DNA from 2 places in the Streptomyces sp. NPDC057950 genome. Region 1 is predicted to be linked to the other one. Evidence: predicted binding sites of a transcription regulator. Region 1 holds the regulator's gene; the other holds the start of a gene.

Evidence for each region. Region 1 encodes HrcA, which represses chaperone genes, less so after heat shock. Its sites were predicted from a motif close to TTNGCACTCNGNNNNNCNGAGTGCNAA; they were not measured.
Region 2: groES (co-chaperone GroES) is a predicted target of HrcA. The motif match lies at 2,077-2,103, and genes of this name have one in related genera.

The regions. Positions count from the first base shown of each region.
Region 1 is NZ_JBHVPP010000003.1:172,806-176,176, reverse strand. Features, by position in the region: gene ACFVTC_RS07650 (nitronate monooxygenase) at 1-139, opposite strand, end outside; gene dnaJ (molecular chaperone DnaJ) at 264-1,400, opposite strand; gene hrcA (heat-inducible transcriptional repressor HrcA) at 1,401-2,417, opposite strand; gene ACFVTC_RS07635 (MBL fold metallo-hydrolase) at 2,610-3,347, shown strand.
Region 2 is NZ_JBHVPP010000018.1:31,792-35,162, reverse strand. Features, by position in the region: gene groL (chaperonin GroEL) at 1-1,509, opposite strand, end outside; gene groES (co-chaperone GroES) at 1,624-1,932, opposite strand; gene ACFVTC_RS27535 (polysaccharide deacetylase family protein) at 2,326-3,135, opposite strand.

The DNA.
Region 1 (3,371 bases):
CGGTCTTGTACCCGGCGGCGAGGAACCCGAGCCCGCCGGCCTCGGACACGGCGGCCGCGAGGTGCGGGACGGAGACGCCGCCCGCCATGGGGGCCTGCACGATCGGGTGAGGGAAGAGATCGGTCAGTGCGGAGGACATGACGGCATGTTGTCACGTCCTCCGAACAAGTCCGAAATCCGGCCTTCCGCCCGCCGTGGGCCGCCGGGGCGGACGGTCCACGGCCCTTTTCCGTCCCCGCCGCCCCTGCCCGTCGCCGTCCGGGTCAGCGGCCGTTGAACGCGTCCTTCAGGCGGGAGAAAAGGCCCTGCTGGCCCGGCTGGAACTGCCCGGTCGGACGCTCCTCGCCGCGCAGCTGCGCCAGCTCCCGGAGCACGCGCTCCTGCTCGGCGTCGAGCTTGGTCGGCGTGGTGACCTCGACATGCACGATGAGGTCGCCCCGGCCGCCGCCGCGCAGATGCGTGACGCCGCGCCCGTGCAGCGGGATCGACTGCCCGGACTGCGTGCCGGGCCGGATGTCGACGTCCTCGAGGCCGTCGAGGGTCTCGAGGGGCACCTTGGTGCCGAGCGACGCCGCGGTCATCGGGATGGTGACCGTGCAGTGCAGGTCGTCACCGCGACGCTGGAAGGTCGAGTGCGGCAGTTCGTGGATCTCGACGTAGAGGTCGCCGGCGGGACCGCCACCGGGCCCGACCTCGCCCTCGCCCGCGAGCTGGATCCGGGTGCCGTTGTCGACGCCCGCCGGGATCTTGACCGTGAGCGTGCGCCGGGACCGGACCCGCCCGTCACCCGCGCACTCCGGGCACGGGGTCGGCACGACGGTGCCGAACCCCTGGCACTGCGGGCACGGACGGGACGTCATGACCTGGCCCAGGAACGACCGCGTGACCTGGGACACCTCACCGCGTCCGCGGCACATGTCGCAGGTCTGGGCGGAGGTACCCGGCGCGGCGCCTTCACCGCTGCAGGTGGCGCACACGACGGCCGTGTCGACCTGGATGTCCTTCGTCGTGCCGAAGGCGGCCTCGTCCAGCTCGATCTCGAGCCGGATCATGGCGTCCTGGCCGCGCCGCGTGCGCGACCGGGGGCCCCGCTGCGACGCCGTGCCGAAGAAGGCGTCCATGATGTCCGAGAAGTTGCCGAAGCCACCGGCGCCGAAGCCACCGGCGCCCGCGCCGCCCGCCTGGGACAACGGGTCGCCGCCGAGGTCGTAGACCTGCTTCTTCTGCGGGTCCGACAACACCTCGTACGCGGCGTTGATCTCCTTGAACCGCTCCTGCGTCTTCGGATCGGGATTGACGTCCGGGTGCAGCTCGCGTGCGAGCCGCCGGAAAGCCTTCTTGATCTCGTCCTGGGACGCGTCGCGGCGCACGCCGAGCACGGCGTAGTAGTCCGTGGCCACTTAAGACTCCGCCAGGATCTGTCCGACGTACCGTGCCACCGCTCGTACCGCTCCCATCGTTCCCGGGTAATCCATGCGGGTCGGTCCGACCACGCCGAGTTTGGCTACTGCCTCGTCGCCCGAACCGTAGCCGACGGAGACCACGGACGTGGAGTTGAGTCCCTCGTACGCGTTCTCGTGACCGATCCGTACGGTCATGCCCGAATCCCCCGCCTCCCCAAGCAACTTGAGGAGCACGACCTGTTCCTCCAGCGCTTCGAGCACCGGTCTGATCGTGAGGGGAAAATCATGCCCGAAGCGGGTCAGGTTCGCGGTGCCGCCGATCATCAGACGTTCCTCGGTCTCCTCGACGAGCGTCTCCAGAAGGGTGGAGAGCACCGTCGCGACGGTACCCCGGTCGTCCGCCTCGAAGGCGTCCGGCAGGTCCTGGACGAGCGGCGGGACGTCCGCGAAGCGGCGGCCCGCGACCCGGCTGTTGAGCCGGGCCCGCAGATCCGCCACGGACGTCTCCCCGAACGGCGCCGGACAGTCGATCATGCGCTGCTCGACCCGCCCCGTGTCCGTGATCAGGACGAGCATCAGCCGGGCGGGCGCCAGGGACAGCAGCTCCACGTGGCGCACGGTCGATCTGGTCAGCGACGGGTACTGCACGACGGCGACCTGCCGCGTCAGCTGCGCGAGCAGCCGCACGGTCCGCCCGACGACGTCGTCGAGGTCGACCGCGCCGCCCAGGAAGTTCTGGATGGCGCGCCGCTCGGGCCCGGTCATCGGTTTGACGCCGGCGAGCTTGTCGACGAAGAGCCGGTAGCCCTTGTCGGTGGGGATGCGCCCGGCACTGGTGTGAGGCTGGGCGATGTACCCCTCGTCCTCCAGGGCGGCCATGTCGTTGCGGACCGTGGCCGGGGAGACTCCCAGCCGGTGCCGCTCCGTCAGCGCCTTGGAACCGACCGGCTCCTCGGTGCCGACGTAGTCCTGGACGATGGCGCGCAGCACTTCGAGCCTGCGTTCACTCAGCATCGCGCACACCTCCAGATGTCGGTCCCTCGTCGCCTCGCTTGGCACTCAGCGCGTGCGAGTGCCAGCATTCCCCGGCTCAGTGTACGGCCGGTGGGTACGGCCCCGGCAAGGGCGGGCCCGCGATCTTGTGCACGTATGCCGACGTGTCCCGCGATGTCTCACCGGCGTCCGCCCTCCGGCTAGCGTCACCGCATGAAGGTGACTTGGGAAGAGCCGGGGTGGGAGGAGCTCGCCCCGCACGTGGGGCGGCGGCGGCTCGCGGGCTGGGACTGCACGGCCGGGCTGGTGGTGGGCGGGGGCTCGGCGCTCATGGTCGACGCGGGAGCGAGCCTCGGGGAGGGCGCACGGTTGCGCGCCGAGGCGCGACGGCTCCTCGGCCCGGACCGGGACGTGACGCACCTCGCACTGACCCACCCGCACTTCGACCATGTCTTCGGCGCGGCGGCGTTCACGGGCGCGCGGGTGTTCGGGGCGGCCGGCCTCGGCGCGGTCCTCGCGCACGAGGGCGAGGAACTGCGCGTGGACGCCGTACGCCACGGCCTGGACCCGCGTGACGCCGCCGAGGCCGCGGGCGCCCTGGTGCCCCCGCTGCACTCCGTGTCGGGCGAGCGGACGCTCGACCTGGGCGGCGGTGTGCGGGCCCTGCTGGCGGACGTGGGTCCCGGCCACACGGCGCACGATCTGGTGGTCCTGGTGACCGGGGCGCCCGGCTCCCCGGAGGTCGTCTTCTGCGGGGACCTGGTGGAGGAGTCGGGTGAGCCCCAGGCCGGTCCCGATGCCGTCCCCTCCCGCTGGCCGGCCGCGCTGGACCGGCTGCTCGCCCTGGGCGGCGACGAGGCCGTGTACGTGCCCGGCCACGGGGCCGTGGTGAACGCGGCGTTCGTCCGGGCCCAGCGGGACGCGCTGGCGACACGTTTCGGCGTGTCGTAGGGATCTCCCCGCCATCGCCCCGCC
Region 2 (3,371 bases), on a different contig from region 1:
AGCGGAGCGGGTGACCTTGACCGGGTCGATGACACCGGACTTGACCAGGTCGCCGTACTCGCCGGTGGCGGCGTTGAAGCCCTGGCCCTTGTCGAGCTCGGCGACCTTGGAGGTGATGACGTAACCCTCCAAGCCGGCGTTCTCGGCGATCCAGCGCAGCGGCTCGACGGCGGCGCGGCGGACGACCGCGACACCCGTGGCCTCGTCGCCGGTCTTGCCGAGGTTGCCCTCGAGGACCTTGACCGCGTGGACGAGCGCGGAGCCACCACCGGAGACGATGCCCTCCTCGACCGCGGCGCGGGTCGCGGAGATGGCGTCCTCCAGACGGTGCTTCTTCTCCTTGAGCTCCACCTCGGTGGCGGCGCCGACCTTGATCACGCACACGCCGCCGGCCAGCTTCGCGAGGCGCTCCTGGAGCTTCTCGCGGTCCCAGTCGGAGTCCGTGTTCTCGATCTCGGCCTTGATCTGGTTGACGCGGCCCACGACGGCGTCGTGCTCGCCGCCACCGTCGACGACGGTGGTGTCGTCCTTGGTGACCGTAACGCGACGGGCGGTGCCCAGCACGTCCAGACCGACCTGGTCGAGCTTGAGGCCGACCTCCTCGGCGATGACCTGACCGCCGGTGAGGGTGGCGAGGTCGCCCAGCATGGCCTTGCGGCGGTCACCGAAGCCGGGGGCCTTCACGGCGACGGCGTTGAACGTGCCGCGGATCTTGTTGACGACCAGGGTCGAGAGGGCCTCGCCGTCGACGTCCTCGGCGATGATCAGCAGCGGCTTGGAGGCGTTGGCCTGGATGACCTTCTCCAGCAGCGGCAGCAGGTCCTGGATGGAGGAGATCTTGCCCTGGTGGATGAGGATGTACGGGTCCTCGAGGACGGCCTCCATGCGCTCCTGGTCCGTCACGAAGTACGGCGACAGGTAGCCCTTGTCGAAGGCCATGCCCTCGGTGAAGTCCAGCTCCAGACCGAAGGTGTTGGACTCCTCGACGGTGATGACACCGTCCTTGCCGACCTTGTCCATCGCCTCGGCGATGAGCTCGCCGACCTGGCTGTCCTGGGCGGACAGGGCGGCGACGGCGGCGATGTCGGACTTCTCGTCGATCGGACGGGCGGTCGCGAGGAGCTCCTCGGACACGGCCTTGACCGCGGCGTCGATGCCCTTCTTGAGCAGCGCCGGGGAGGCACCCGCGGCGACGTTCTTCAGACCCTCGCGGACGAGCGCCTGGGCCAGCACGGTGGCGGTGGTCGTACCGTCACCCGCGACGTCGTTGGTCTTGGTAGCCACCTCCTTCACCAGCTGGGCGCCGAGGTTCTCGTACGGGTCGTCGAGCTCGACCTCGCGGGCGATGGTGACGCCGTCGTTGGTGATGGTAGGGGCGCCGAACTTCTTGTCGATGACGACGTTGCGGCCCTTGGGACCGATCGTCACCTTGACGGTGTCGGCAAGCTTGTTGACGCCGCGCTCAAGGGCGCGACGGGCGTCCTCGTCGAACTTCAGGATCTTCGCCATGGGAGCGGTTCAGCCCTCTCGGAAAACGTGGGTGAAAACGAACCGCGCCCCCAGCGCCCGGCTTCATAAGGTCGCGGGGGCCAGGGGCGCAGTTCACTGCAGAACTGTGGTGAATTACTTCTCGATGATCGCGAGCACGTCGCGGGCCGAGAGGACGAGGTACTCCTCGCCGTTGTACTTCACCTCGGTGCCGCCGTACTTGCTGTACAGCACGATGTCGCCGGTGCTGACGTCGAGCGGCAGGCGCTCGCCGTTCTCGAAGCGACCCGGGCCCACGGCGAGGACGACGCCCTCCTGGGGCTTCTCCTTCGCGGTGTCCGGGATGACCAGGCCAGAAGCCGTGGTCTGCTCGGCGTCCAGCGGCTGGACCACGACACGGTCCTCGAGCGGCTTGATGGCAACCTTGGAGCTGGTGGTCGTCACGATCCGACCTCCCCCTTCGGAGATCTCACGGGGTTAACTGTCTGAGGTGGCGACCAGGTGGATCCGTCGTCGCGGGTGCCGGACCTGCCCGTCGCTATTGGCACTCTCCAGTGGGGAGTGCCAGGCCTGAGACTATGACCGCGATTAGCACTCGGTCAAGCGGAGTGCCAAAGGCCCGCGGCGTGGCGTGGAGTTCGGGGCATCGTTCGCCGGTGCGGGCGTCGCTCCGGGGGCTGCCGTCCCCGGACCCCCGCTCCGGCCTGGACGGCCTCGTCCTCGAACGCCGGACGGGCTGAAGACGCGGGCCCGCGCCGGGAGGCGCGGGCCCGCTCGTCGAAGGGCCGGCCCGCGCCGAAAGCCGCACCCCCGAAGGCGGCCGCCCGCGCCGGAAGTTCAGAGGTAGTTCTCCAGGCGGGCCGGGGTGAAGCCCTCCGCCTGGATGCGGCGCAGGAGCCGGGTGGTCGCCGCGACGAGGTTCGGCTCCCCCGAAGCGGACAGGATGTCGCCGGAGCGCAGCCGGTGGGTGTCGGCCACCCTGCCCAGGACGACGGCCGCGACCCCGCAGTCGGCGGCGGCGCGCAGGGTGGTGGCGTCGTAGGTGCCGTAAGGGGGCCGGAAGAGCCGGGGACGGATGCCGAAGCGGGCCTTGAGCTTGTCCTGCTGGCCGCAGATCTCGGCCCGCTGGCCGGCGTACGGCAGCCCGCGCAGCGAGGCGTGGTCGAGGGTGTGGTTCTGCACGCTCGCGCCGACCTCCCGCAGCCGCGCGAAGTGGCCGTAGCCGGGTCCGACGACATGGTCGGTGAGGAACATGCTGACCGGCAGCCGCAGTTCACGGACCATGTCGACGAACCGCGGATCGCGCTCGACTCCGTCGTCGTAGGTCAGGAAGACCACCTTGTCGTGGGTGGGCACGCGGCCGACGACGGGGACCAGCCCCGTCCGCTCCCGGCGCACACCCCTGCGGGCGGGCGGCCGCGGTGCCGGGGCGAGCGGGGCGGACAGCCCCCAGCGCCGGTACGTCGCCGAGGCCGGACCGTGCGGGTGGGTCCGGCCCACCTCCTGCGCGGCCTTCTTGCCCAGGCGCTCGATCGGGTCCACGGACTGGGCGCAGCCGGCCAGCAGGACGGCGGCGAGCAGTGCGGCCAGTGCGGCGGCCGCCCGTGCACGCGATCGGGCGGCCGGAGCCGGCGCCCCGCCTCTCACAGGCTCGTCATCCGCGGGCCGTGCGCGGCCCTCGGCTCCGCGGCCTCGCCGCCTGCACTGCCGGGGGCGAGGCCGATGACGGCGAGGGCGGCGATCCCGCTTCGGACACTCGTCCGGTTCGCGTCATTTTTATCGGCTTGTCGTACTGATCGCATGGTGTCGGATCCTTCCAGGTCACGGCCCGTTGAGGGCCCCCGACACCGCGACCGGACGCGCACCGTCCACCGACTGGCCCA